Regions from separate parts of the Micromonospora matsumotoense genome, predicted to be linked through region 3. Evidence: riboswitches for the same ligand, from Rfam matches in the RefSeq annotation. Region 3 holds a riboswitch; each other region holds the start of a gene.
What was found. Region 3 has a riboswitch for cyclic di-AMP ahead of ACQP1S_RS00440 (NlpC/P60 family protein). Riboswitches for the same ligand answer to the same signal wherever they lie in the genome.

Region 1 (7,958 bases), 2.1 Mb from region 3:
TCTTCGGCGGCAGCTACGGCATCGGTCACGATCTGGCCGAGCTGGCCCGGGGCTACGGCGCGCAGGTCTTCCCGTTCAGCCGCTCCAGCACCGGCACCCACGTCGAGCAGACCGGCGACGTCGAGGCCGCGCTCAAGACCGCCTTCGAGGCCACCGGCCGGATCGACCACGTGGTGGTCACCGCCGGCATCCTGGAGAAGGGCGCGCTGGCCGAGATGGACGAGGAGACCATGGACCGGGTGCTCCAGGTCAACTTCGTCGGCCCGGTGATCGCCGCCCGGCAGTCCCTGCCGTACCTCCAGCAGACCAAGGGTCAGCTGCTGCTCTACACGTCCAGCTCCTACACCCGGGGCCGGGCCCAGTACGCGCTCTACTCGTCGACGAAGGCGGCGCTGGTCAACCTGACCCAGGCGCTCTCCGACGAGTGGGCCGAGTACGGGGTCCGGGTCAACTGCATCAACCCGGAGCGCACCGCCACCCCGATGCGCACCAAGGCGTTCGGCGAGGAGCCGGAGCACACCCTGCTGGCCGCCGAGGCGGTCGCCCAGTCCTCGCTCGACGTGCTGATCTCCGACCTCACCGGTCAGGTGATCGACGTCCGGCGGGCCCCCGGCGAGCCGGCCCCGGTGCCGGCGCAGCCGACGGCGGCCGAGCAGGACCGGCTGCCCAGCGGCGTCGACGCCGGCTGACCCGACCCCCGGAGACGGTACGACATGCGTGGTGACCTGGTCAGGAAACTGATCGCACGGTGCCTGACCACCGGCCTGGCCGTGGTCGCCTTCCTGGTGGTGGCGTTCACCGGGGCCACCGGTTGGGGCCTGGCCCTGGCGGCGGCCGCGCTGGCCGCGGCTGCCGTCGAGCGTCGGGTCCGCCCCGACGCCGACATCGTCGCCGAGACGGTCCTGCTGGCCGCCGGCATCCTGGTCGGCTACGCCCGCCGGCTCGACGACGGGTTCGACCCGGTGCTGGCGCTGACCGCGCTGGTGCTGCTGGGCCTGGTGCTGCTGGTGGGGCCGCTGCGCGACGCCGGCAACCTGGAGATCCGGGCGGCGAACCTGCCGGTGCGGGCGTGGACCCCGCTGGTCGCCGCCCGGCTCGGCGGCGTACTGCTGGGGCTGCTGGCCGTGGTGGCGGTGGCCGCCGCGTTCGCCCTGCCCGCCGTGCTGGCGCTGGCCGTCGCCCTACTGGTGGCCGCCGGCTGCGGCGCGGTCGGCCTGGACCTGGCCCGGCGACGGTTCCGGCCCTCGGGCGGGGGCGGCCCGGTGGCCCGGGCGCTGCGGGCGCACCAGCCGGAGTTCCTGCTCTATTTCTCCGCCCCGCCCGGCTCGGAATACCAGGTCACCATGTGGCTGCCCTATCTTGAGCGGCTCGGCCGGCCGTTCCTGGTCCTGCTGCGCGAGCCGGAGTTCCTGCCCACGATCGCCGCCGCCACCCGCGCACCGGTGGTCTACTGCCCCACCCTCAAGGCGATGGACGAGGCATTGGTGCCCAGCCTGCGGGTGGCGTTCTATGTCAACCACGGGGCGAAGAACAGCCACTGCATCCGGTTCACCCAGCTCACCCACGTGCAACTGCACCACGGCGACAGCGACAAGGCCCCCAGCGCCAACCCGGTCTCGGCCATCTTCGACAAGATCTTCGTGGCCGGTCCGGCGGCGATCGAGCGGTACGCGCGGGCCGGGGTGGAGATCCCCGCCGAGAAGTTCGTCGTGGTCGGCCGCCCCCAGGTCGAGGCCATCGAGGTACGCCGGGAGGTCCGCCCGCTGACCGCCCCGACCGTGCTCTACACCCCCACCTGGACCGGCCACCACGCCGACGCCAACTACTGCTCGCTGCCGGTGGCCGAGCCGATGCTGCGCCGGCTGCTCGACCGGGGGGCCACGGTGATCCTGCGGGCCCACCCGTACACCGGGCAGAACCCGGCCTCGGCCCGGCAACTGGCCCGGCTCACCGAGCTGCTCGCCGCCGACCGGACCCGCACCGGCCGGCAGCACCTGTGGGGCGCGGCGGCCAGCCGCGAGCTGAGCCTGACCGACTGCGTCAACCGCTCCGACGCGCTGGTCTCCGACGTCTCCGGGGTCATCTCCGACTACCTCTACTCGGGCAAGCCGTACGCGGTGACCGATCTGGGTGTCGACGGCGACGAGTTCCTGACCCGGTTCCCGCTGGCCCGCTCGGGTTACGTGCTGCGCCGGGACATGGCCAACCTGGACGAGGTGCTGACCGGGCTGCTGGACACCGACCCGCTGGCGGCGGCCCGCTGGCAGACCCGCCGGCGTTACCTGGGCGACTTCCCCGCCGACGCGTACGCCGAGGGTTTCCTCGACGCCGCCCGGCGGGAGCTTACGCCGGGCGGGAACCCGCCGACCCCGCGGGGCACCCGGGACACCGCCACCCTCTCCCCCCACGCCTGACCCCGGCCGGGGCACCGGCCCGTTCGCTGGGCCCGGGTCCGGCGTTGATCGACTCAGTGGGGCCGATGTAGCGGCATCCGAGTCCGCTGACACCGCTACATCGGCCCACGGCGAGCGCCGCCCGGCGCACTGGCGGGGCGGGGTCGGTGGCCTCTACGGGAACGGACCGCCCCGGCACCGATGGTCGGGTGCCGGGGCGGTCCGGGGCGCGGGTGGGATGGTCGGTCAGGCGGAGTAGCCCCGGGTGGCGATCCAGTTCGCCAGGGTGGTCACGCTGACCCAGTACGCCGGCAGCGACGGGTCCGCCGAGTCGGCGATCCGCACGGTACGGCCGTTGTCCCCGTAGCCCACCGCGGCGACATAGTGGCCGCCGGGGAAGGAGTGCCAGCCGCCGTCGAGATCGGTGACGTCCCCGGCCACGTTCGCGACCACGGCCCGCTTGTCGGCGACCGCCGCGACCACGTCGGCCCGGAGCCGCTCGATCTGCGCGTCGCTCGGGGTGCCGGCGAACATCCGGGTCCGGTACGGGTCACCCTTCACCACGGCGTTGAGCACCCGGGTGGTGTCCTCGGCCGAGTTGGTGCCCATCTCGGTGGTGCCGAGCTGGGCGGCGAGGTCGTCCTGGCCGCGCTCGATGCCGGCCGCGCTGAGCGCGTTACGCACCGCCGCCGGGCCGCAGTAGTAGTAGGTGATCTGGGCCTGGTAGTCGTAGCGCAGGACCTTGGACGACGGCGGCTTCGGGGCCGCCCTGCGGGTCAGGTCCGGGTCGGCGGTGGCCCTGACCTTCGCCCTGGTGATGCGGGGCGACTGCGTCGGGCTCGCCGCCGGGGTGGCCGTGGGGGTGGCCGACGGACTGGCCGACGGGCTGGCCGGAGCGGGGGCGGCGACCCGGGCCTGGGCGCGGCTCGCGACGTCGTCGAGGCGGGGGGCGGACTCGGCGGTACGCCGCTGATCGGTCGGGGCGTCGTCGACGCCGGCGGCCAGCGCGGCGGCGCCGGTGGCCAGGACGAGAACCGCCGCCGAGCCGACGATCATCTGGTACGGGCGCTGGGTGCTCAAACGGCGTAGCTGTCGCTTCATGTGGTGCGTCACGGGGTGTTCCTCCACGGGGCGAGGCGGCCGGGCACACCGGACCGGCACGCGGCACAGACGCCACGCGCGGATCGGGTGTTCAGCCGCTCGTTCGGCAGGGACCGTCCGACGGGGGGCCGGGCGGATCGGTGGGGGCCGCCCGACGGCGATCGGGCAGCGGGGCGGACAGCCGGGTCAGCGCGTCAGGCGCGACGGTCCGGCGGCACCCCGGCACCGAGGTGGAGGGACTACCGAAGGGGTGGGGTCATGCTGCACGAGGAGGGAACTCCTTCCGCTGCCGCCGACCGGGTTAGCTGACGGATTCGGGCGGGAAGATCGCCCTACCCCGGGCCGTGGCCCGGAGATTCACCCCAGTGGTGCATGTGGGTCCCCGGTTCGTGACTCGCACGATTGAGCGGGTCGGCGCGGCGTCGCCTTCTTGCGATCGGAAACCGCACCGGACCGCAGCGACACTACTGGCCGGTTTCCCCCTCGCCAAGCCCGTTGAGCTGCGCAAACATGGGCCGGACGAGTCAATTTCGGGGCACTCGGGCACTGACCCGCCACGGGTGGGACGGCCGGAGCGCCCGGGCCCGTCCAGGCGACAACCGGACGGCCGGGCACCGACCACCGATGATCGGCGCAGTCGATGTGACCGACTGTGACCAGGTGTCCGGTTCCCACCCGCAGTGACGGCACCCACAACCCTCAGATAACAATTCAGTCCCGCTGACCCGCTGACCGGGTCCGACGTCGCCAACCGGCGGCCGGCCGGCCGGAAGTGCCGGGTCAGCCGACCCGGGCCGGACGCCAGCGGGTGGCGGGGGCCGGGCGGGTGGCGGACGTCGCCGGGCGGGGCAGCGGGACCCGGGTCGGCCGCCACCGTTGCGCCGCCGCGTGCGCCTCGGCAGCCAGCGACCGGGCCGCCTCGGCGGCCAGTTCGGCGTCCCGCCACGCCGCCCGTTCCCGCCCGGCCGCGGCCCGGTACGCCGTACGCCGGTCCTCGCGGACCGCGCGGGCCAGCATCACCTCGTGCTCGACCGGGTGCCGACGCGGGTCCCAACCGTCGCGGTGCGCGAAGACGTCCCGCAGCCGCTCCACCGACAACTCGCCCCGCCAGTGCGCCGCCACGGCCTCCTGGTGCAGCCACCGCTCCCGACCGGCGTACTCGGTGGGGGTGCGGGGGGTACGCGGGCTGGGCAGCGCACCGGCACCGGCGAACCGGCGGGCCAGCGTCTCCGCCTCGTCGTACGCCTGCCAGGCCCGTTCCACGGCGTCGTGGGCCGCCAGCCAGGCGGTGCGGTGGCGGCGGGCCGTCTGGGCGGCCCCGGAGGCGGCGACGGCCACCTCCTCGGCGTAGCGGCGCAGGTCGGCGACCGGGGGTGGGGCGTCGGATGCCGGCGCGGCGGCGATGGCATCGGCCGGTTGGTCCCGCTCGGGCCGGGCCACCAGGATGGTGATCCCGGTCAGCGCCAGGACGAGCAGCGCGGACCAGATCACGGTGGCGGTCGGGACCTCGATCAGGAACTGGGAGAGCACGGTGTTCACGGTCGACACCTCGCAGGCGGGATGCGGAAGGGGAGGCCGTACCGGCGGCGGGGACATCGGCCGGGCGGTGCGGGGGTGTGGTGCGTGGCGGAGGCGGTCGCGGGTGGGTCGGCCCCCGCGGGGGCGGTCAGTCCGCCGGGGGTGCCCGGGGGGCGGTGGCGACGGGTGTTCGACCGACCGGCACCGCCGGGGGCGGGGCGCTCCGCGCGACGCTGGCCGGCACGACGGCGTCGCGCCGGTCTGCCGTCGGCATGGCGAGCACGACGGCTGCCCGGTCTGCGGCCGGCACGGCGAGGGCGAGGGCCCGGTCCGCTGCCGGCACGGCGAGCACGACGGCGACGGCCCGATCTGCGGTGACCGCGCCGGCCGGGTCGGTCCTCTGCGCACCGCTGCCGATGCCGGCGGGGCGGCCGGTCGGGGCGGCCGGGGCCCCGGCCGCGGGGAAGGACAGCGACGCGTCGACCGGCAGGGCGGCTGCCGCCGGCCCCGGGTCGAACAGCGCCGACCCGGGTAGCGCCGGGCTGGCGACAGCGAACGCGATCGCGACGGCGAGGCCGGTCAGCAGCCGGGACCACCAGCGGGCGACCCACCACAGCGGACTGGTGGGTGCGGCCGGAAGCATATGTCCACGTTACCGCCGTGGTGACCGACCGGCAGCACCGCCGGGCGTGTCGCCGCGCCGACCACCGTGGACCCCACCCGGCCGGCCGACACCAGGACCCCGCCCAGGTCGCGCGGAGAGAGTCAGTGCGGGTCGCGCGGTCCCGCGTACTCGACGGGACGCCCGTCGCGTCCCCCCGCTGCCGACCCCCTCGGCCCCGGCAGCGCGGCACCGCCGCTACCGGCCCCGCCGCCGGGAGCAGCGTCGCCGGGAGCGGCCGGCACGGGTGGGGTACGGCGGCGGGGGGCGAGGCGGCGCATCATCGGGCTCTCCACCCAGCGGTGCAGGGTGGCGGCCAACGCCAGGTTCACCACCAGGAAACCGAGCACGGCCAGCGGCCCGGACCAGCCGGGCAGCCCCACGCCCCAGTGTCCGGTGAGCCGCAGCACCGTCATCATCACCAGCACGTGCACCAGATAGAAGGCGAACGACACCTCACCGAGCCAGATCAGGGTGCGGTGCCGCCACGGCGACCAGCGGCCCTGCACGTCCGCGCGGGCCGCCGCCGGGATGACCAGGATGTACGCCGCCGACAGCAGCGCCGCCCACATCTCCGCCGGGATCCAGTGCGCCACCACCCAGACGGCCACGAAGAGCAGGCTGGCCAGCGGCAGGCCGGGGCCCCGCCAGTGGCCACGGCGCAGCAGTTCGGCGGCGGCGACGCCCAGCCAGAACTCGGTGGAGCGGACCAGCGGGAAGACCTGGGTGAACCACCAGTTGGTGCCCTCGGGCAGCAACTGCTGGCCGGGCCAGAGCGCCAGGATCACCAGCGGCACCGCCACCACCACGGCCCAGAGCAGGCCGGAGTGGGCCCGCCGGATCGCCGGCAGCACCAGCGGCAGGCAGAGATAGAAGAACAGCTCGCAGGAGAGCGACCAGCTCACGTTGTTGATGCTGTAGAAGTAGCCGGGGGTGGGGTCCCATGCCTGGACGAGGAAGAGGTTCTCCAGCGCGGCACGGGGCACCACCGGGTCGGCGAACCACCACATCACCAGCAGCGCCGCCGCCCAGGTGACCACGTGGTTGGGATAGATCTTGGCGAGTCGACGACGCCAGAAGTCCCGCCGCCGGTCGCCGTCGCGCGCCGACCAGACCAGCACGAAGCCACTGAGGATGAAGAAGAACTGCACCCCGGACAGGCCGAGGGTGAACAACCAGTCGACCACCGCCTTGGCGTCCGGCTGGGCGACGATCCGCATGGTGCCGGCGTGGTAGCCGAACACCAGCATGGCGGCGATCCAGCGCAGCCCGGTCAGCGACGGCAGCCGGCTCAACGCCGGGGACGTGGTGGTGGGCACGCTGGTCACGCCGGGCACCCTACCGGCACAACCCACCCACGGTGACGCGCCGGGGTGGTGCGGATGTGCGGAAGGTGTACGAAACCACCCCACTGGCCTAACATCGCGGGACCCGTCGGTGTCGGCACGCCCATGGGGCAGATCGGTGCGGCCCGTCGGAGGCGCCCGGGGAACGAGGAACGGAGCAGCGCGGTGCACCAGCGGATCCTGATGCGGGCGAAGAAGGACCCCTTCGACGTACGCGGTCCCGAGGAGGCGTACGAGGGGAACTGGATCGGGGAGAACAACGGCAACCTGGTCTTCAGCCACGCCGCGCACAAGCTGCTGCGTACCTCCACCGCGCGGATCACCTCCACCGAGTTCAAGGTCGACCTGCGCGACGCCGACCGGATCAACGAGCAGTACGACGTGTACGTCATCCCGCTGGCCAACGCCTTCCGGCGCAGCTACGCCCACCGCATCGAGCTGATGACGAAGCTGGTCGAGCGGCTGCGGATCCCGGTGGTGGTGTTCGGGGTCGGCGTACAGACCGATGTCACCGGCGACCGGGAGTACCTGCGTCCGATCGACGACGTGGTCACCCGGTTCGTGCGGGCGGCGCTGGAGCGGGGGCCGAGCATCGGTGTGCGGGGGGAGATCACCGCGCAGTACCTGAGGACGCTGGGCTTCTCCGCCGTCGACGTGATCGGCTGCCCGTCGATGTTCCTGCACGGCGACCAGTTCCGGGTGGAGAAGTCCGCGCCGGTCCTGACGCCCGACGCCCGGGTGGCGCTGACCGTCTCCCCGTACGTCAGGTCGATGGCGAAGATCATCGCCTCGCACCAGGCCCGTTACCCGCACCTGCGGTACCTCCCGCAGGACCTCAAGACGCTGGGCACCCTGCTCTACGGTGACGCCCCGGAGGACCGGGGCAAGACCAGCGCCATCCCGATCCACACCTCGCACCCGCTGTTCACGCAGGACAAG
Region 2 (7,958 bases), 550 kb from region 3:
CGCGGTGTCCGGGCCTGCCGGGCCGACGGCCGGTGCCGTTGGGGCGCTGGCGGGCGTCGACGCCGGGCCGGTCGGGTCCGCTGTCCCGGCGACCGGCGAGCCGGCGACCGTCGCCGGCTGAGACCTGGTCACGACGAAGGCCGCCCGGCTGGACCGGGCGGCCTTCGCGTGGTGCGCGATCAACTCGCCGGTGGCGATGATGCGGTGTTCAGGGGTCTCGGATACCGCATCAGCGACGCCACCGTGTCGATCATGTCCGGCTACAGCAACGACACGTGGACGTGGTCGGTGTGGTTGGACGGTCCGGAGTACGAACTCCAGCCGTTGGCCGGGAACCAGATCTGCCGGTTCCAGATCACGTAGTAGATGCCCAACCGGTCCGCGTTGCGGATCAGGAACGCGGCCAGGTTGTTGCCGTACATCCGGGTGTCGTTGTTGTGCCACGGGCTGAAGCCGCTCTTCTGCAACGACCAGTCGCACGCCTTGCCCTTGGGGTGCTCCCACGGCCCGCCGGGGCGGTAGCAGCCGACGAACCGGCTGAAGCCGGCCCGCTTGACCTCCTTGTACATGTGCAGCGTGCGCGGTGTGACGCAGCCGGACGTGGTGGGGTCGTTCTCGCTGCACGACTCGCCGCGCCATTCGCCGTCGGCGGTCTGGCCCGGGGCGATGCGGGCCACCGGGGACGTCGCGTCGACCAGGCCACCGGTGAAGCCCCGCCCGCCGACCAGGGCCAGCGCCTTGTCGGCCTCGGTCTTCTTCTTGGCCATCAGGTTGGTCTGCTTCTGCTGCTCACGGACCTCGGTGTCGACGGCGAGCTTGGCCTGTTCGGCCCGCGCCTTGACCTTGTTGACCTCGGCCAGCTTGCCGGCGTTGACCATGTTCAGCTCGTCCAGGGCGGCGGCCCGCCGGACGAAGGTGTCCGGGGCGTCGCTCTCCAGCAGTGCGGCGACCGCGCCGACCCGACCCGTCCGGTACGACTGGGCGGCGATCTCGGTGACCTGCGGGGCCAGCGCCGCCAACTCCTGCTCCGCCTTCTCCACCTCGATGGCGTACTCGAGTTGGCGCTTCTTGGACTTCTCCAGCCGGCTCTTCGCCGCCGAGTACTCCCGGTTGGTCGCCTCGATGACGTCGGTGAGCAGCTTCGGCTCGTCGTCCTCCTCGTGCCCCGAGGGGGTGGGCGGGGTGGGTGCGGCCGCCGCGGGGGCGGCGGCCGGCCCGGCGACGATCGCCAGGGCGGCGAGTACGGCCACCACCGGAGTCCACCAGTGGCGTAGGGGTGCCGTCACAGTTGTCCCTTCCGTCGACCGCCGACCGGGTTAGCTGACGGGTTCGGGACGGAAGTGGCCCCTACCGCTGGCGCGGATTCACCCCAGGTGCTCGGTTCCCCGGCTCGCCGTACGGCGATTGGGCGGTGGTACCGCTGGCTCCGGTGGGCGCCTTCGGCGGTGACCGGCAGCGAGGTTACCCGAGAGTCGTACCGGGGATCTACGGTCACAACCCGGCAAAATGCGTATTTTTCCGATAACAACGGGTGACCAGTGATGCGGCCGACAATCGCGACCTCGCCTCCGGTCACGCAGCGCAGTGTCACCATGCGGGGTCCGTGCTCCTTTCCGGGTCTGGCCACCGTGCGGGGGCCGGGGTGGACGGTTCGCCGTGCCGGGGCGCGCTCAGCGCCTCCAGCGCCTCGGCGCGGTCGGGGGCGGGCCGTGGGGTGGGCGTCGGCCCGGTGGCGTCGGCGTCGGCGGGACCGCGCCCGGCGGTGGTGACCAGTGCGGCCAACCCGGTGGTCAGCGGCACCGCCGCCACCAGGCCCAGGGTCGCCACCGCGCTGCGGACGATCTCCTGGGCCAGGAACTCGCTGGTGAGGATCTGGCCCACCGGTCGACTGTCGGCGGTCAGCAGGAGCAGCAACGGCAGCGAGGCCCCCGCGTACGCCAGCACGATCGTGTTGACCGTGGAGGCGATGTGCGCCCGACCGACCCGGGTCGCCGCCCGGTAGAGCTGCAACCGGGACAACCCCGGATTGGCGTGCGCCAGCTCGGTGACGGTGGCCGACTGGGTGACCGTGACATCGTCCAGGACGCCGAGCGAACCGATGATGATCCCGGCCAGCAGCAGGCCGTGCAGGTCCACGTCACGCTGGTACATCGACAGCGTGGTGGCCTCCTCGCTGCCGTACCCGGTCAGGTGGGTGGCGGCGGTGGCCAGCGTGCCCAGGACGCCGGTCAGCACCAGGCTGCCCAGCGTGCCGAGCACCGCCACCGAGGTCTGCGCGGTGACCCCGTGGGTCAGGTACAGCACCACGAACATGATCAGCGCGGCGCCGGTGATCGCGATCGGCAGCGGCGCGCCCCCGGCGGAGATGCCCGGCACCACGAAGGTCAGCAGGATGGCGAAGCTGGCGCCGAGACCCGCCAGGGCGGCCAGCCCGCGCAGCCGGCCGAACGCCACGATCGCCGCCGCGAACAGGGCGACCAGCCAGAGCAACGGCATGCCCCGCTGGTGCTCGGCGATGTGGTAGCTGCTCACCGACGGGTCGCTCGGGTCGGCCAACGCGACCAGCACCACCTCGTCGCCGACCGCGACCGTCGGCGCCCCCGGCCCGGACGGGACCGGTGTCTCGACCTGCCCACCGTTGTCCGGCCCCTGCGTGACGGCGACCGTCACCGTCCCGCACGGCCCGTCGGCCACCCCCGACGGGCCGTCGGGGGTCTGCGGGGCGGGCGGGCACGGCTCGGTCACCACCCGGGTCACCGTGCCGTGGTAGCGGGGCACCTGGTCGCCCTGGTCGATCCGCGGGGTCTCGCCCGGCCAGAGCAGCAGCGTGGCGACCACCGTGACGACGATGAGCGGCACCACCGTCATGACGAGGATCCGCCGCACCCGGGGTGGGGTGGACGGAGCGGGACGGGTGTGGTCGGCGCCCATGTGTGCGAGTTCTCCCAACGATCCGGGACGGGATACGTGTCAGCCGGCCAACCGGTTCATCTGCGGGCGGCGGGTCGTCGGACGATGGTAGCCAGCACCCGGGTCGCGCCGCGCCGCCCAGGTGCTGGTGGGGGCGGCGCTCGATGCCCCACCGCCGCGCGGGCACGCCCACCGCCGCGCGGTCTCCCGCCCACCGCTGCGGGGGCACCCCCACCGCCGCGCCTGGTCCGTCCCGATGTCGGTGACCCCGCTGTCCCGGCCCGCCGGGACGGCTAGCGTGGAGCCGTGCGGCGGGCGAGGACGGCGACGACGACCGGGCGGTGGCTGCGGCTGCTGCTGCTCGTCGGCACCCTGCTGGGGCTGTCCGCGATGCACACTCTCGGCCACCACGCGGAGCTGGCCGGCGGCCACCACGCGGAGTTGACCGGCGGCCACCACGCGGAGCTGGCCGGCGGCCACCACGCGGAGTTGACCGGCGGCCACCGTGCCGACGGTCGTCCGGCCGGCCACGGCACCTCGGCGGACCGCGCCCAGCGGACCTCCGTCGGGCACGACACCCCGGTCGGCGGCCCGGACCGGACGTCCACCGACCGCCCCGGGCAGACGTCCGCCGTGCCGGTGACGGACCGGCCGGACCTGACCGGTCCGGTACGGCTCGCGGCGGTGACGGCTCTCCACCTCGGGTGCGGGGACGGGTGCGCGGTGGCGCTGCCCGCCGGGCCGTCCGGCCCACCACCCACCGCGTGGAGCGTCTGCCTGGCGGTGCTCGGCGCGCTCACCGTGACGGTGCTGGTGCTGCTCTTCGTCGTCCGGTCCCGGCCGGCCGGGGTGGCCCGCCCGCCGTCGCGACCCCGGGAGCCGCGTGCCCCGCCACCCCGCCCGCTCCGGCTCCGGCTCGCCACGGTGTCGGTACTGCGCAGATAGGACCCCCGGGTGCGGCTTGGCCGCGTCCACCGTCCGTCGCGTACGTATCCGCCCACCGAAAGGTCGCTCGTGTCCACTCGTACCCTCGCGCGTCGTGCCGCCCTGGCCGGCGTCGCTCTCACCGCCGTCGTCGCCCTGGCCGCCTGCGGCGGTGGCCACCCCACCGACGGCGGTCACGGCCGTCCGGCCGCCGGGGCCGCATCGGCCGGCGCTTCCGCCGTCGACCCGGCCGACGTGGTGTTCGCCCAGATGATGATCCCGCACCACCAGCAGGCGGTACGGATGTCGGAGCTGGCCGGGAGCCGGGCCGCCGATCCGGAGGTCTCCCGGCTGGCCGCGCAGATCCGGGCCGCCCAGGCCCCGGAGATCGCCACCATGACCGGCTGGCTCACCGGGTGGGGCCGGCCCGTCCCGTCCGACGGCCCGGCGGGTGGTCACCTGCCCGGGACGGACCACGGCATGCCGGGCATGATGTCCGACGCCGACCTGGCCCGGCTGGAGGGCGCGACCGGTCGGGACTTCGACCGCCGGTTCCTCACCATGATGGTCGCCCACCACGAGGGTGCCGTCACCATGGCCCGGCAGGAGTTGGCGGACGGCCGGCACGCCGGGGCCAGGGCCCTGGCCCAGCAGATCGTCGCCAGCCAGCAGGGCGAGATCGACACCATGCGGAAGATCCTCGCCCGGCGCTGACCCCCGTCCCGGCGCGCGGCGGGTGGGCCGGTCCCGACCGGTCCTCCCGCCGTGGCGCTCCCGTCCACCCGTCGGGGGTGGATCAGCCGCGCTTCATCAGGCGGCCGACGGCGGCCATCATCTCGGCGGCCATCTCGTCGGCCCGGCCCTCGGCGGCCCCCTCGTGCATGCAGTGCCGGGCGTGGCCGTCGAGCAGGCCGAGGGCGACCTTGTCCAGGGCGGCCTGTACGGCGGAGATCTGGGTGAGCACGTCGATGCAGTACCGGTCGTCGTCGACCATCTTCTCGATGCCCCGGACCTGCCCCTCCACCCGGCGCAGCCGCGCGAGCAGTTGATCCTTGCTGGCGGTGTAGCCCCGGACCGGGGTGCTCGGTGTGGTCATGGCGACCACGATAGCGTACCCCTGGGGGGTATGCTACTGTCGCCGGGAAGCGTACCCCTGGGGGGTATGGTGGAGCGTGGGAGGGAGCGCGGCATGATCACGAATTACCAGGTGAAGGGCATGACCTGCGGACACTGCGTCAACGCGGTGAGCGGCGAGGTGGGTGCCCTCGACGGCGTCACCGACGTCCAGGTGGACCTGGCCTCCGGCCGGGTCGCCGTCACCAGTGACCGTCCGCTCGACACCGGGTCGGTGCGCGCCGCCGTCGACGAGGCCGGCTACGACCTCGTCGAGGCGTGACGGGCCCTCGGCCCACCGGAAACCGAGGTGACCGATGAACACGGCGACCAGACTGGGCGGCTTCGCCCTCGGTCTCGCGGTGGTGTTCGGCGCGACGTACGGGGCCGGCCAGCTGACCGGCCCCGTACGCCCGCCCGCCGAGACCCGCCACGACCCCGCGCACACTTCGGAGCCCACCCGGAGCCCCGCCGTCCCTGACCCCACCACCGACCCGACGCCGACCGTGACCGGCACCGGCGGGGCCGGTCACACCCACGGTTGACCGGAGGCGCCCCGATGACCCCACCCACCACGAACCCGCCCACCGCACCCCACCTGATCGAACTCGCCATCGGTGGGATGACCTGCGCGTCCTGTGCCGCCCGGATCGAGAAGAAGCTCAACCGGCTGGACGGCGTCGAGGCGACCGTCAACTACGCCACCGAGAAGGCCACCGTCCGGTACGCCGACGCGATCACCCCGGACGAGCTGATCGCGACCGTCGAGAAGACCGGCTACACCGCCGTCGTGCCGCCACCGCCCGCCCCCACCGGGGCGGCACCGACCGGTGGGCCGGTGGACGAGTTGACCGCGCTGCGTACCCGGCTGCGGGTGTCGGCCGTGCTGACCGTGCCGGTGATCGTGCTGGCGATGGTGCCGGCCTGGCAGTTCACCTACTGGCAGTGGCTGTCGCTGACCCTGGCCGCCCCGGTGGTGGCGTACGGCGGGCTGCCGTTCCACCGGGCCGCCTGGACCAACCTGCGGCACGGCGCGGCGACCATGGACACCCTCGTCTCGCTCGGCACCCTCGCCGCGTTCGGCTGGTCGCTCTGGGCGCTCTTTCTCGGCGACGCGGGGATGCCCGGGATGACCCACCCGTTCCGGCTGGACATCACCCGCACCGACGGGGCCGGCAACATCTATCTGGAAGCCGCCGCCGGGGTGACCGTGTTCCTGCTGGCCGGCCGCTACTTCGAGGCCCGGTCCAAGCGGACCGCCGGTGCGGCCCTGCGGGCCCTGCTCGAACTCGGCGCGCGTGACGTGGCCGTGCTGCGCGGCGGCACGGAAACCCGGATCCCGGTCGACCGGCTCGTGGTGGGCGACCGGTTCGTGGTCCGACCGGGCGAGAAGATCGCCACCGACGGGCGGGTCGAGGAGGGCACCTCGGCGGTCGACGCCAGCATGCTCACCGGCGAGTCGGTGCCGGTCGAGGTGGGACCCGGTGACCCGGTGGCGGGTGCCACCGTGAACGCGGCCGGCCGGCTGGTCGTCACCGCCACCCGGGTCGGTGCGGACACCCAGCTCGCCCAGATGGCCAGGCTGGTGGAGGCGGCGCAGACCGGCAAGGCCGCCGTGCAGCGGTTGGCCGACCGGATCTCCGGGATCTTCGTGCCGGCCGTGATCGTGCTGGCCGTCGGCACGCTGGGCTGGTGGCTGGGCAGCGGGGCCGGCCCGACCGCCGCCTTCACCGCCGCGGTGGCCGTGCTGATCATCGCCTGCCCGTGCGCCCTCGGTCTGGCCACCCCGACCGCGCTGCTGGTCGGCACCGGGCGGGGCGCCCAGCTCGGCATCCTGATTAAGGGGCCGGAGATGCTGGAGTCCACCCGGCAGGTCGACACCGTGGTGCTGGACAAGACCGGCACGGTCACCACCGGCCGGATGACCCTGGTCGACGTCCGTCCCGCCGAAGGGCAGGACCGGGCCGAGTTGCTCCGGCTCGCCGGGGCGGTGGAGACCGGCTCGGAGCACCCGATCGCCCGGGCCGTCGCGGCGGGCGCCGCCGAGGTGGGCGTGCTGCCGCCGGTCACCGGGTTCGCCGCCGCCGAGGGGTTGGGCGTCACCGGCACCGTCGACGGCCACGAGATCGTCGTCGGGCGACCGGGGCTGCTCCGCGAGCGGGGTCTGGACGTACCCGGGGAGGTCGTGCGGGCGGTGGCCGAGGCGGAGGCCGCCGGTCGTACGGCGGTGGTGGCGGGCTGGTCCGGGCGGGCCCGGGGCGTCCTCGCGGTCGCCGACGTGGTCCGGCCCACCAGCCGGGCGGCGATCGCCGGCCTGCGGGAGTTGGGCCTCACTCCGGTGCTGCTCACCGGGGACAACGTCACCGTCGCCCGGGCGGTGGCCGCCGAGGTGGGCATCGACCAGGTGACCGCCGAGGTGCTGCCGGCCGACAAGGTCGACGTCGTCCGCCGGCTCCAGGCGCAGGGCCGGACGGTCGCCATGGTCGGCGACGGGATCAACGACGCCCCGGCCCTGGCCCAGGCCGACCTGGGGTTGGCCATGGGCACCGGCACCGACGTGGCGATCGAGGCGTCCGACCTGACCCTGGTCCGGGGTGACCTGACCGCCGCGGTGGACGCCATCCGGCTCTCCCGGCGCACCCTCGCGGTGATCAAGGGCAACCTGTTCTGGGCGTTCGCCTACAACGTGGCGGCCCTCCCACTGGCCGCCGCCGGCCTGCTCAACCCGATGATCGCCGGCGCGGCGATGGCCTTCTCCTCGATCTTCGTGGTGGCCAACAGCCTCCGCCTCCGCCGTTTCCGCTCCGCCACCCTCCCCACCGACCAGCCGCGTTGATCAAGAGGTTCACGTCAGTTCTGCGGGAAAGGGTGACGCAAACCTCTTGATCAACGCGCTGAAGCGGGGGTGCGGTGTTTTGGGTTTGGGGGGTGGGGGTAGTTGAGGGGCGTTGGAAGAAATGCTTATACGGGAGGCTCTCATGGGGTTCGACGACAAGATCGAAAACACGACC
Region 3 (4,991 bases):
GGGCGTCGGGATGCTCGCCGTGCCGGCGCACGCCGCGCCGTCGCCCGAGGAGATCGAGGCGGCTCTCGACAAGCAGTGGGAGCAGCTCGAACCGACCATCGAGAACTACAACAAGGTCCGGGCGCAGCTGAAGGTCAACCGCAAGAAGTCGGTCGAGCTCCAGAAGAAGATCGAGCCGTTGGCCCTGCAGAGTGAACTGGCCCTGGGGCGGGTGGGTGACCTCGCCTCCCGCTACTACAAGTCCGGGCCGTCGCAGGAGTTGAGCGCGCTGCTCACCACCAGCACGCCGGGCACTCTCGCCGCGCAGTTGACCATTCTGGACCGCCTCGCCGCCGAGCAGCGCAGAGAGGTCGAGGCGGTGCTCGTGGTGCGCCGCAAGTACGACGCCGAGAAGCAGAAGCTCGACACCCTGATCGCCGCCGAGGTGCAGCAGGAGAAGGACCTCGCGGCCAAGAAGACCAAGATCAACGCCGAGATCAAGCGGCTCCAGGCGTCGATGCCGAAGACCACCGTCAAGGTGAACGGCTGCCCCACGATCAACGGGGTGCTCAGCTCCGCCGCCCGTACCGCGATCCAGGTGGCCTGCCAGCAGGTCGGTGACCCGTACGTCTGGGGTGCCACCGGGCCCAACTCGTTCGACTGCTCCGGGCTCACCCAGTTCGCCTACAAGGCGGCCGGGATCTCGCTGACCCACTTCACCGGTGCCCAGTGGAACGAGGGCAAGGCCATCCCGCGCTCCGAGGCCCGCCCCGGTGACCTGGTCTTCTTCTTCAGCGACCTGCACCACGTCGGCCTCTACCTGGGCAACGACATGATGGTGCACGCGCCGCGGACTGGTAAGCCGGTCCAGGTGGCCAGCATCAACCACATGCCGGTGGCCGGCTTCCGCCGACCGGGCTGACCAACGCAGACACCAACCCCCGGCCCGACGGGCCGGGGGTTGCGTCTTTCCGGAGCCGGAGTGTGCCGGCCCGGCGGGTTGCGGATCGATAACGACCGTCTCTACTCTGGTCAATCGTCGGTCGGCACCAGGTCCGCCCCGCCCGGGGTGGCGTCGACCGGCACCGCCGAGTCGCCTCCGGGCGAGCCGGGGACCCAGGTACGCCGGGGTGAATCCGCAACCACTGCGGTAGGGCGCTCCCTTCCCGCCCGAACCCGTCAGCTAACCCGGTAGGCGGTCGAGGAAGAAGGAGCCCGGAGCCCGGTGGCACACCATGCCCCGCGGCCACCGTCACGCCGGTCGACCCAGGTCGCCCGCGAGACGGCGGTGCCGCGCCCACGCTGGTCCCGCTTCACCACCACCACCCTCGCCACCCTGGCCGCCGTGGCGGTCGCCCTGACCGGTGGCGTCACGGCGGCCCACGCCGACCCCTCGGTCGCCGAGGTCGAACGACAGATCGACCAGGACTGGAACAGGCTCGAACCGATCATCGAGCAGCACAACGCCACCCGGACCGACCTGGTCGCCAAGCGCCGGCAGGCCGACGCGCTGGGCAAGCGGATCGCCCCGCTGCAGCGCCGGGTGGACCAGGCGATGAACCAGGTCAGCGGCCTCGCCGTCCAGGCGTACAAGGGCGAGAACATGTCCACCGTCAACGCCCTGCTCGGTAGCCACAACCCGAGCCAGGTGGTCGAACAGTTGGGGTTGCTGGACCGGTTCGCCAGCCGCCAGCAGCGCGAGGTGCGGGCCGTCGCGGCGCTGCGCGACGAACTCGCCGCGACCAAGGCGCCGTTGGACGAGATGGTCGCCCAACTGACCCGTACCGAGGCCCAGTTGGCGGCGAAGAAGAAGCAGATCAACACCGAGATCGACCGGTTGCAGAAGCTGCGGCTCAAGGTCTACGGCAACGGCGGCGGAGGGTCGCTGCGCCCGGCCCCGTGCCCGGCCGGCTACCCCGGTGGTCCGTCCGGCACGGCCGTCAAGTACGCCTGCGCCCAGATCGGCAAGCTGTACGTGTGGGGCGCGGCCGGCCCGAACAACTTCGACTGCTCCGGGCTGACCATGGCCGCCTGGTCGAAGGCCGGGGTGTCGCTACCGCACAACGCCCGGCAGCAGCGCCAGGTCACCGACCGGGTGAGCCGGGCCGACCTGCGCCCCGGCGACCTGGTCTTCTACTACTCCGACCTGCACCACGTCGGGATGTACGTCGGGGACGGCTGGGTCGTGCACGCCTCCCAGTCCGGTCAGCCGATCACGATGAAGCGGGTCGACGACGGGCCGGTCAACAGCTACGGCCGACCCGGCTGACCCGCGCGTCCGGGCCTCCCTATCCGGGGGTCCGGACGCGGTGTTCCTCGCTCCGGTGCGACTGTGCTCCGGCGGCGCCCGTCCCTGGGATGCGGCCCGCGCCGCCAGGTTGTGGTCCGCACCCTCGGGGTGCGGCCCGGCCCGGTGCGGCCCGGCCCGGTGCGGCCCGGCCCGGTGCGGCCCGGTGGGGTGTGGTCAGCGGGTGGGCCAGGTGCGCCAGTTCTGCCAGGAACGGCTCTGGGTCGGCCCGCGCTGGCCCTGGTAGCGCGACCCGTAGACCGCGGAGCCGTAGGGGTGCTCGGCCGGCGAGGAGAGCCGGAAGATGCAGAGCTGGCCGATCTTCATGCCCGGCCACAGGGTGATCGGCAGGTTGGCCACGTTCGACAGCTCCAGCGTGACGTGGCCGGAGAAGCCCGGGTCGATGAAGCCGGCGGTCGAGTGGGTGAGCAGACCGAGGCGGCCCAGGCTCGACTTGCCCTCCAACCGACCGGCGAGCTGGTCACCGAGCGAGATGACCTCAAGCGTGGAGGCGAGCACGAACTCGCCCGGGTGCAGCACGAACGGCTCACCCTCCGGCACCTCGACCATCGACGTCAGGTCGTCCTGCTGCACGGCCGGGTCGATGTGGGTGTAGAGGTGGTTGTTGAAGACCCGGAACAGCTTGTCGAGACGCACGTCGATGCTGGACGGCTGCACCAGGCTCGGCTCGAACGGCTCCAGCGCCAGCGCGCCCGCCTTGATCTCGGAGACCAGGTCCCGGTCGGAGAGCAGCATCGGGACACCCTATCGAGGGCGTGGGCCGGTCCCGCCAACCGGGCCGCCCCGCCGGCCTCGCCGGCGCGTCGGCCGCCCCGGCCTACCGGGCCGCCCGCGGGCCGCCCGCGGGCCGTCGTCGGCGGCGGCTCCGGGGCGCATGTCGGGCCTTTCCACCTGCGTGTCGGACTGACTTTAGAACGCCTGTTCGATAGGATGACCGCATGGCATCCTGGTCCGCATTCGCCGCCGACGAGCCCCGACTCGCCGACGGGATCCGCCTTCTTCTCCAGCAGTACGGGCCGGGTTTCGGCTACCTGGCCACCGTCCGCGCCGACGGCGGTCCCCGGGTGCACCCGGTCTGTCCGCTGGTCACCGACGGCGGGCTGTTCTGCTTCGTCGTCGACTCGCCCAAGCGGCGCGACCTCGAACGTGACGGCCGCTACGCGCTCCACTCGTTCCCGTCGGAGGAGAGCGACGACGAGGCATACCTGGCCGGTCGCGCCGCGCCGGTGACCGATCCGGCCCGGGTGGCGCTGGTGGCCGCGATCGGTCGGGCCGCACCCCAGGTCGACTGGCGGCTCTTCGAGTTCAGCGTGGACGTCGCCATGCTGACCCGCCGTGACCACGGCGGCCCGCTGCGCCCCGACGGCGGGCGGCCCGCCCTGCAGGTCTGGCTGGACCCGACGGCGGGCCGACCGGGTGTCGCCGACCTACCCGACCAGCGGCCGTCCCGGCGTGGCCGACACGGGTTCGACACCCGTCGTACCGCCGCCTGACCCCGCAGACGACGGTGCCGGCCCCGTCCGGGAAGGACGCAGCCGGCACCTGATGTCGCTGGCGTGCCGGTCAGGACGCCGGCGTGCGTGCCGCCGGTCAGGCCGACGCGCGGTAGGCGGTCCAGGCGTTCACCATGCGGCTCGCCTGACCAGCGGTGAACTGGTACATGCACGAGTCGTAGGTGTAGTCCATGAAGTTGGTGATCGGGTCCTTGCCGGACGCGGTGCAGGTGTCCCGGCCGGTCGGGCACTCGAAGGCCGGCTCACGCTCGGCCGGGGTGTCGGAGACGCCGTCGCCCGAGCCCGAGCAGCCACCCTGGAAGGTGTGGTAGAGGTTCAGCCAGTGGCCGACCTCGTGGGTGCCCGTGTCGCCCTTGTTGTAGTTGGTGGCGGTGCCGTTCGGCAGCGACTCGCCGAGCGCGACGACGCCGTCCATCACGTCCAGAGTGCGCTTGGGGAAGGTCGCCCAGCCGAGCAGGTCGTCACTCAGCTCACCCAGGTACATGTTGAGGGTGTTCTTGCCGCCGGTGCGCAGCGAGGTCTTCATCGACCGCTCGGCCGAGGACCCCTGCACGATCGGGTACCAGGAGGCGTTGGTGACCCGGTTGATCTTCTGGAGCTGGAAGGTGAAGCCGGTGGCCGCACCACCGGTCGCGCCGCTGTAAGCCTGGTTCAGCACGCTGATCTGCGAGTTGATCATCGAGTCGGGGATGTTGCCCCCGGCCCGGGTGCTGTCCCGCTGGATCACGTGGACGACGACCGGGACCGTGATCGGGGCCAGTGCCACCGTCCTGCCCTCGGTCGAACCGGTGCGGATGCTGGACTTCGACCGCAGGGCGCTATTGCGCAGGGCGGCAGCGAAGTCCGCCTCCCGGTCCTGGACCTGCTTGGCGGTCAGCTCGTTCGGGTCGTGCCGCTTCTGGGCGGCCTTGCTGCCGCCGCGCACACGCGCGTCGGAGTGGACGTCCGCGTGGACGTCGGCCGGCTCCGCGCAGGGGGCGTTACCGGGGGCTGCGGAGTACGCGGAAGCCGCAGGCACGACGCCCACCGCAGCGGTGCTCAACAGCAGCGCGAAGGTCGTCGATGCGACACCGGCGGCACGCCGGGTCAGCAGGTTGGGACGTAGTCCCATGGGCCCACCTCTTTCTGGCGGCGCGACAGGGGGTATGTCGCGCCGAGGTCGTGAACGTGGGGGTGACGTTACAACTGAT

Region 1: it holds a riboswitch for cyclic di-AMP, as region 3 does, so the genes downstream of both, ACQP1S_RS09900 (C39 family peptidase) here and ACQP1S_RS00440 (NlpC/P60 family protein) in region 3, are expected to answer to the same signal.
Region 2: it holds a riboswitch for cyclic di-AMP, as region 3 does, so the genes downstream of both, ACQP1S_RS03115 (coiled-coil domain-containing protein) here and ACQP1S_RS00440 (NlpC/P60 family protein) in region 3, are expected to answer to the same signal.

What each region holds. Positions count from the first base shown of each region.
Region 1 is NZ_CP192025.1:2,223,318-2,231,275, reverse strand. It holds gene ACQP1S_RS09910 (bifunctional cytidylyltransferase/SDR family oxidoreductase) at 1-689, shown strand, start outside; gene ACQP1S_RS09905 (CDP-glycerol glycerophosphotransferase family protein) at 714-2,414, shown strand; gene ACQP1S_RS09900 (C39 family peptidase) at 2,640-3,506, opposite strand; cyclic di-AMP (ydaO/yuaA leader) riboswitch at 3,770-3,913, opposite strand; gene ACQP1S_RS09895 (hypothetical protein) at 4,275-5,033, opposite strand; gene ACQP1S_RS09890 (hypothetical protein) at 5,161-5,655, opposite strand; gene ACQP1S_RS09885 (acyltransferase family protein) at 5,778-7,001, opposite strand; gene ACQP1S_RS09880 (polysaccharide pyruvyl transferase family protein) at 7,185-7,958, shown strand, end outside.
Region 2 is NZ_CP192025.1:638,528-646,485, forward strand. It holds gene ACQP1S_RS03110 (carbonic anhydrase) at 1-121, shown strand, start outside; gene ACQP1S_RS03115 (coiled-coil domain-containing protein) at 261-1,286, opposite strand; cyclic di-AMP (ydaO/yuaA leader) riboswitch at 1,290-1,421, opposite strand; gene ACQP1S_RS03120 (YibE/F family protein) at 1,588-2,931, opposite strand; gene ACQP1S_RS03125 (hypothetical protein) at 3,217-3,855, shown strand; gene ACQP1S_RS03130 (DUF305 domain-containing protein) at 3,925-4,548, shown strand; gene ACQP1S_RS03135 (metal-sensitive transcriptional regulator) at 4,631-4,930, opposite strand; gene ACQP1S_RS03140 (heavy-metal-associated domain-containing protein) at 5,024-5,230, shown strand; gene ACQP1S_RS03145 (hypothetical protein) at 5,265-5,492, shown strand; gene ACQP1S_RS03150 (heavy metal translocating P-type ATPase) at 5,507-7,783, shown strand; gene ACQP1S_RS03155 (CsbD family protein) at 7,926-7,958, shown strand, end outside.
Region 3 is NZ_CP192025.1:87,847-92,837, forward strand. It holds gene ACQP1S_RS00435 (C40 family peptidase) at 1-901, shown strand, start outside; cyclic di-AMP (ydaO/yuaA leader) riboswitch at 1,056-1,192, shown strand; gene ACQP1S_RS00440 (NlpC/P60 family protein) at 1,205-2,248, shown strand; gene dcd (dCTP deaminase) at 2,444-3,022, opposite strand; gene ACQP1S_RS00450 (pyridoxamine 5'-phosphate oxidase family protein) at 3,226-3,780, shown strand; gene ACQP1S_RS00455 (zinc metalloprotease) at 3,878-4,912, opposite strand.